Regions from separate parts of the Bradyrhizobium sp. STM 3561 genome, predicted to be linked through region 2. Evidence: predicted binding sites of a transcription regulator. Region 2 holds the regulator's gene; each other region holds the start of a gene.
What was found. The regulator PhoB, encoded in region 2, activates phosphate uptake and scavenging genes when phosphate is short. The targets are predictions, from matches to a motif close to TGTCATNNANCTGTCAT.
Positions count from the first base shown of each region.

Region 1: a site for PhoB is predicted at 710-726, ahead of ugpB (sn-glycerol-3-phosphate ABC transporter substrate-binding protein UgpB). Genes of this name have one in related genera too.
Region 3: a site for PhoB is predicted at 737-753, ahead of phnF (phosphonate metabolism transcriptional regulator PhnF). Genes of this name have one in related genera too.

Region 1 covers NZ_CP120695.1:6,838,329-6,840,588, reverse strand. Annotated here, with positions in the region: gene P6U28_RS32475 (CaiB/BaiF CoA transferase family protein) at 1-560, shown strand, start outside; gene ugpB (sn-glycerol-3-phosphate ABC transporter substrate-binding protein UgpB) at 781-2,097, shown strand; gene ugpA (sn-glycerol-3-phosphate ABC transporter permease UgpA) at 2,149-2,260, shown strand, end outside.
Region 2 covers NZ_CP120695.1:7,218,104-7,220,363, forward strand. Annotated here, with positions in the region: gene phoU (phosphate signaling complex protein PhoU) at 1-556, shown strand, start outside; gene phoB (phosphate regulon transcriptional regulator PhoB) at 572-1,279, shown strand; gene P6U28_RS34165 (GcrA family cell cycle regulator) at 1,540-2,052, opposite strand.
Region 3 covers NZ_CP120695.1:7,378,450-7,380,709, reverse strand. Annotated here, with positions in the region: gene phnH (phosphonate C-P lyase system protein PhnH) at 1-211, opposite strand, end outside; gene phnG (phosphonate C-P lyase system protein PhnG) at 216-680, opposite strand; gene phnF (phosphonate metabolism transcriptional regulator PhnF) at 787-1,515, shown strand; gene phnE (phosphonate ABC transporter, permease protein PhnE) at 1,674-2,260, opposite strand, start outside.

The sequences.
Region 1 (2,260 bases), 380 kb from region 2:
CCGCGAATTATTTCATGCATGGCAAGCCGCCTGGTCTCACCGGCAACGAGCATCCCAACCTCGTGCCTTACGCGATTTTCCCGACCAAGACCGACGACATCTTCATCGGCGTCGGCAATGACGGCACCTTCCGCAAGCTGGCGAAAGAGATCGGCAAACCCGAGCTCGGCACCGACCCGCGCTTTGCCCGCAACAAGGACCGCATCGCCAATCGCGAGGCGCTGCGCGCCGAGCTTGCCGCAGTGTTCAATCAGCACGAGGCCGAGCCGCTGTGCAATCGCCTGCTCGCGGCCGGCCTGCCCGCAGGTCCGGTGCAGAAGATCGATCAGGCGTTGACGAATCCGCACACGATCTACCGCGGCGATATCATCGAGAAGGACTGGTACAAGGGCGTGGCCTCGCCGATCCGGCTCGACCGCAGCAAGCCGAGCCTGCGGCGCGTGCCGCCGAAATTCAGCCAGCACGCCGCGGAGGTGCTGGGTGAGTTCGGCTACTCCAAGGCCGAGATCGACGCGATGGTCGAGAAGGGCACCGTTTGCGGTCCCGAGCGCAAGCGCTAGCGGCCACCTCCTCCGTCAACGAATGATGCCGCAGTGCGGCGCGGGCACGATAGTGCACCGCGAACGGACGAGGCTGCCCGATCCGTCTTCGCCTATTTGACGACTTCCCATTTGGCAGCGCTTGCTGCTTTCGTTTCTCCCGCTTACACAGTCATGTGAACGTCATATGGCGCTGCTAGCGCAAGCGCTTCTTTAGTGACGGGCAAGGGAGGTTTTCTTGATGGCTCTTCGACATATTGGCGCGGCTGCTGCTGTTGCACTCACGGTTGGTCTCGGCTCCTCGCCGGCACTCGCCGTGACCGAAATCCAGTGGTGGCACGCGATGACCGGCGCCAACAACGACGTCATCGTCAAGCTCGCCAACGATTTCAACGCCGCGCAGAGCGACTACAAGGTGATCCCGACCTACAAGGGCAACTACGCCGACACGATGAACGCCGGCATCGCCGCGTTCCGCGCCGGCAACGCGCCGCACATCATGCAGGTGTTCGAGGTCGGCACCGCCACCATGATGGCCGCGACCGGCGCCGTGAAGCCGGTGTACAAGCTGATGGCCGAGACCGGCGAGAAGTTCGATCCGAAGGCCTATCTGCCCGCGATCACCGGCTATTACTCGACCTCGAAGGGCGAGATGCTGTCCTTCCCCTTCAACTCGTCGTCGACGGTGATGTGGGTCAACCTCGATGAGCTGAAGAAGGCCAATGTCGCGATTCCGAAGACCTGGCCCGAAGTGTTCGACGCCGCCAAGAAGCTGAAGGCGGCCGGCCACGCCACCTGCGGCTTTTCCAACTCCTGGGTCACCTGGGTCAATCTCGAGCAGCTCTCCGCCTGGCACAACGTGCCGTTGTCGACGAAGGCCAACGGGCTCGACGGCTTCGACACCGTGCTGGAGTTCAACGGACCTCTCCAGGTCAAGCATCTCGAAAACCTGGTCGAGCTCCAGAAGGACAAGACCTACGACTATGCCGGCCGCACCAACACCGGCGAGGGCCGCTTCACGTCGGGCGAATGCCCGCTCTACCTGACCTCGTCGGCGTTCTTCGGCAACGTCAAGGCGCAGGCCAAGTTCGCCTTCACCGCGGTGCCGATGCCCTATTATCCCGACGTCAAGGGCGCGCCGCAGAACTCGATCATCGGCGGTGCCTCGCTCTGGGTGATGGGCGGCAAGTCGGCTGACGAATACAAGGGCGTCGCAAAATTCCTCACCTTCCTCTCGGATACCGATCGCCAGGTCTACATCCACAAGGCTTCGGGCTATCTGCCGATCACCAAGGCGGCGTATGAGAAGGCGAAGGCGGAAGGCTTCTACAAGGACCAGCCGTATCTGGAGACGCCGCTGCTCGAGCTGACCAACAAGGAGCCGACCGAGAATTCGCGCGGCCTGCGCCTCGGCAACATGGTGCAGCTCCGTGACGTCTGGGCGGAAGAGATCGAGCAGGCGCTGGCGGGCAAGAAGACCGCCAAGCAGGCGCTGGACGCGGCCGTCGAGCGCGGCAACACCATGCTGCGCCAGTTCGAAAAGACCGCCGTGAAGTAAGGCGACGAGCGGCAGGCCGGTCAACCCGGCCTGCCGCCCCCCGCGGGCATCATGCAAAAGCAAGCCATTTTCCAATCCAAGCTATTGCCCTATGCGCTGGTTGCGCCGCAGCTCGCGATCGTCCTGATTTTCTTCTACTGGCCGGCCTTGCAGGCGCTGATCC
Region 2 (2,260 bases):
TGCCGAGCTCGACGCGCTGCAGAAACGCATCGAGGAGCGCGCCGTGCTCACCATCGCCCGCCGCCAGCCGATGGCGGTGGATCTGCGCGAGATCGTCGGCGCCATGCGCGTCGCGACCGATCTGGAGCGCATCGGCGACCTCGCCAAGAACATGGGCAAGCGCGTCGCCGCGCTGGAGACGGATTTCCATCCGCTCAAGCTGTTCCGCGGCCTGGAACACATGACCGATCTCGTGCAGCAGCAGGTCAAGTCGGTGCTGGACGCCTATGCCGCGCACGATCTGCCGGCGGCGATGGCGGTGTGGAAGGGCGACGAGGAGGTCGACGCCATCTGCACCTCGCTGTTCCGCGAACTCCTCACCTATATGATGGAGGACCCGCGCAACATCTCGTTCTGCATCCACCTGATGTTCTGCGCCAAGAACATCGAGCGGATCGGCGATCACGCCACCAACATCGCCGAGACCGTGTTCTACATGATCGAGGGCCAGGCGATCACCGACAAGCGGCCGAAGGGCGACATGACGACCTTCGCCACGACGGTGCCGAATACCTAAGGGAGCGACGACAACATGGGCGCACGCATTATGGTGGTTGAGGACGAGGAAGCTCTCACCGAGCTTCTCCGCTACAACCTCGAAGGCGACGGCTATGACGTCGAGACGGTGATGCGCGGCGATGACGCCGACACCCGCCTCAAGGAGCACATTCCCGATCTGATCGTGCTCGACTGGATGCTGCCGGGCCTGTCAGGCATCGAGCTGTGCCGGCGGCTTCGTACCCGTCCCGAGACCAAGCAGCTGCCGATCATCATGCTCACGGCGCGCGGCGAGGAAAGCGAGCGGGTGCGTGGACTTGCGACCGGTGCCGACGACTACATCGTCAAGCCGTTCTCGGTGCCGGAGCTGCTCGCGCGCGTGAAGGGCCTCTTGCGGCGCGCGAGCCCCGAGCGGCTCGCCACCGTGCTCGCCTATGGCGATATCGAGCTCGATCGCGACAAGCGCCGCGTAGCGCGTTCGGGCCGGCCGATCGATCTCGGCCCGACCGAATATCGCCTCTTGGAGTTCTTCCTGGAGCATCCCGGCCGCGTGTTCTCGCGCGAGCAGCTGCTCGACAGTGTCTGGGGCCGCGACATCTACATCGACGAGCGCACCGTCGACGTCCATATCGGCCGCCTGCGCAAGCTGCTCAATCTAGGCCGCGAGCAGGACCCGATCCGCACCGTTCGCGGCGCCGGCTATGCGCTGGACGATCGTTTCGCGAAGGCAGAGCAGACGTAAGGTTTGCTGGCGTTGCTTTAGCGGGCTGCTGCCATAGCCTCAGTGTCGTCCCGGACAGGCGCGCGCAGATTCGGGACCCATAACGACAGGACGTGATTGTTTTGCGAAAGGGTAACTCGGAGTCCCCGTAACCACGTCTTGCGGTGGCTATTGGTCCCGGATCTGCGCGCGCTTGTGGCGCGCTTGCCGGGACGACTTCGGGTATGTTGAGCCGTCAGCGTGTGACGGCGCCGTCTTTGCAATCAGCTAGATCAACAAACTCACCGCGTGCCCGGCTTCGCCGGCGCGCGGCGGCGATCCGCTGTGGGTTGATAGGCCACGCGCGAATGCTGCGCGCAGTAGGGCAGGCCGGAGAGCGCCTTGCCGCCGCAGAAGAAGAAATCCGGGCTCGAGGGATCGCCGACCGGCCAGTGGCAGGTCGCCTCGTTCAATTCCAGCAGCGACAGCCGCTGGCTCATCGGCACCACGTTGTCGTAGGTGACAGGTTCGGCCTCCACCTCGACCTCGAAGGCCTGCGCCAGCGCGGTGTTGCCGCGTGCGACGGGGCGGGTCACCCGCATCATGTGCTGCGCGGGCCGTGCCTTGCGCGGCCGGGGCGCTGCCGATGAAGGGCTCTTGGCGCGGCCGGACAGACCGAGCCGATGCACTTTGCCGATCACGGCATTGCGGGTCACATTGCCGAGCTCCGCCGCGATCTGGCTGGCCGAAAGTCCGGCCTCCCAGAGCTTTTTCAGCTGCTCGACGCGATCATCGGACCAGGTCAAAACCGTCATTGCACCCTTTCCCTCGCTGCGCGCCTGCCAACCTCTGGCCTTCGCAGCGAATGCCTAAAGCCTTGAAAAACCCGTGCCGCCCGAATCCCTTAAGGCTCGCCGGGCGCGCTCAAGGACGCCCGAACGTTTACGCCGGTACATGAGGACTCTTGGGATCAGAACCGCTGCACGAGATGTCGTATCTGACAGTCCAAACGCTACAATATGG
Region 3 (2,260 bases), 160 kb from region 2:
CCGCGTCGAGCCAGAGCGGCGTATCGTGGTCGAACAGCGTCAGCGCGATCGCGGCGGTGCCGCGCATCATCGGCCCTGGCGCGCCGACCATCGGCACGATTTGCTGGACGGAGCCCGGCCGTGCCATGGCATCCATGACCGAGCGAAAGGTCGATTGCGCCGACAACACCTTGTCGGCGAAACCCGGCGGCAGCTCCGCAATCGTGGTCATGATCTCACCCCTCACCGCGCACCATGGTGTAGAAATCAACCTTCGTCGCGGCGGTCTCTTCCGCCGCCTGCTTGCGCTTGACCATAAGCTGCTCGCGCAACGGCGCGATAACGCCACGCTCGACGAGCCCGCCGAAATCGCGGGACTGCACCAGCGCATCGCACAGCGCGATCAGCCGCGCCTTCTCACCGTCGCGGCCGAGCGTGTAGCCGAAGCCGACCTCGCCGCTCGCAAGCCGCACCGCCGCGCGCGACACCGTGGCTTCACCGAGATTGAACGGCGCCCCGTCGCCGCCGATCCGGCCGCGCAGCATGACCAGCCCGTTTTCGGGCGCGCGCAGATCCTGATGGGCCGGGAGGGTGAAGTTGCGGAGGCGAGCGGCGATCTCGCCCGCCTCCGCGTGCGCCAGCACGGCCATGGCGGCCTTGCGCTGGGCTTGCTGGCTGTTGTGCTGCGTCACCTGGTCCACCGAACTTGCCGCATCTAAGTTGTCTATGATAATAGACAACTTCATACGGACGCGCCATGACTGTTTCGTGACAATGTTGTGATTTCTGGAGTAGGTTTCGCGCGACATGAGCATGCAGGACACAGCCTCCTCGGGAGTCGCGCTGTGGCGCCTCGTTGCCGACGGCATCGAGCGCGGCATCGCCGACGGCCGCTTTGCGGCCGGCGACAAATTGCCGGGCGAGATGGAGATCGCGGAAACCTATCGCGTCAACCGCCACACCGTGCGCCGCGCGCTGGCCGCGCTTGCCGAGCGCGGCCTGGTGCGCGCCGAGCGCGGCAGCGGAACCTATGTCGAGGCACAGAAGCTCGCCTATCCCCTGCGCTCGCGCACGCGCTTCTCAGAGATCGTCGGCGCGGGCGGACGCGAGCCGCATGGCCGGCTGATCGAGGCGACCGATGACGTCGCGACGCGCGAGCTCGCGCGGGAGCTGGGATTGAAGACCGGCGCGCCCCTGGTGCGGATCGAGGCGATCCGCCTCGCCGACCGTACGCCGATCTGCGTGTCCACGACCTGGCTGTCGGCCGAGCTGTTTCCGGACGCGGGCGCCGTGTTCGCGGCGACGCGCTCGATGACGAAATTGCTCGCGCATTACGGCATCCGCGATTATCGCCGCGGCGCGACCCGGATCACCGCCGGCATCGTCGACGCGACCGACGCCGCAAGACTCGATCTTGCGCTGGGACGGCCGATCCTGGTAGTCGATGCCACCGACCACGATCTCACGGGCAAGCCGCTGGTGACGAAGCATTCGCGCTTTGCCGCGGAGCGGGTCGAGTTTCTGGTGGAGTCGTAGGCCTCTTCCCCTCTCCCCTTGTGGGAGTGCCCACGATCTTTCTCGATCATCAGAAGCGGTGGGCACGCTACGCGTTGACCACCCTACGGCACTGAGGACACGTACCCCTCATCCGGCGCTTCGCGCCACCTTCTCCCACAAGGAAGGAAGAGAGCCGCCTACGCCACCGCCCGCCGGCCGATGATGGCAAACCGCAGCTTGCCCGAGATGAAATCGATTGCGGCGACGGCGACCAGGATCATCAGGATCAGGAACGACACTTTCTGCCACTCCAGCACGCGAATCTGCTCGGCGAGCTGGAGGCCGATGCCGCCGGCGCCGACGATGCCGATGATGGTGGCCGAGCGGGTGTTGGATTCGATGAAGTAGAGCACCTGGCCGGCGATGACGGGCAGGACCTGCGGCAACAGGCCGAAGCGGATCTCGTGCAGCGCGCTGCCGCCGGAGGCGCGGATGCCTTCGACCTGCTTCTGGTCGGCGCCCTCGATCGCCTCCGAGAACAGCTTTCCGAACGCACCGAAATCCGACACGGCGATCGCGAGCACGCCGGCGAACGGGCCGAGCCCGACCACGTTGATCCACACCAGCGCCCAGATCAACGTGTCGACGCCGCGGATCGAATCCAGGAAGCGGCGGACGGGAAAGCGCAGGATGTTCGACGGCACGACGTTGCGCGCCGCGAGCAGGCTGATTGGAAGCGCGAAGACCGCGGCGAGCGTGGTGCCGAGCAGCGCGATCGACAGCG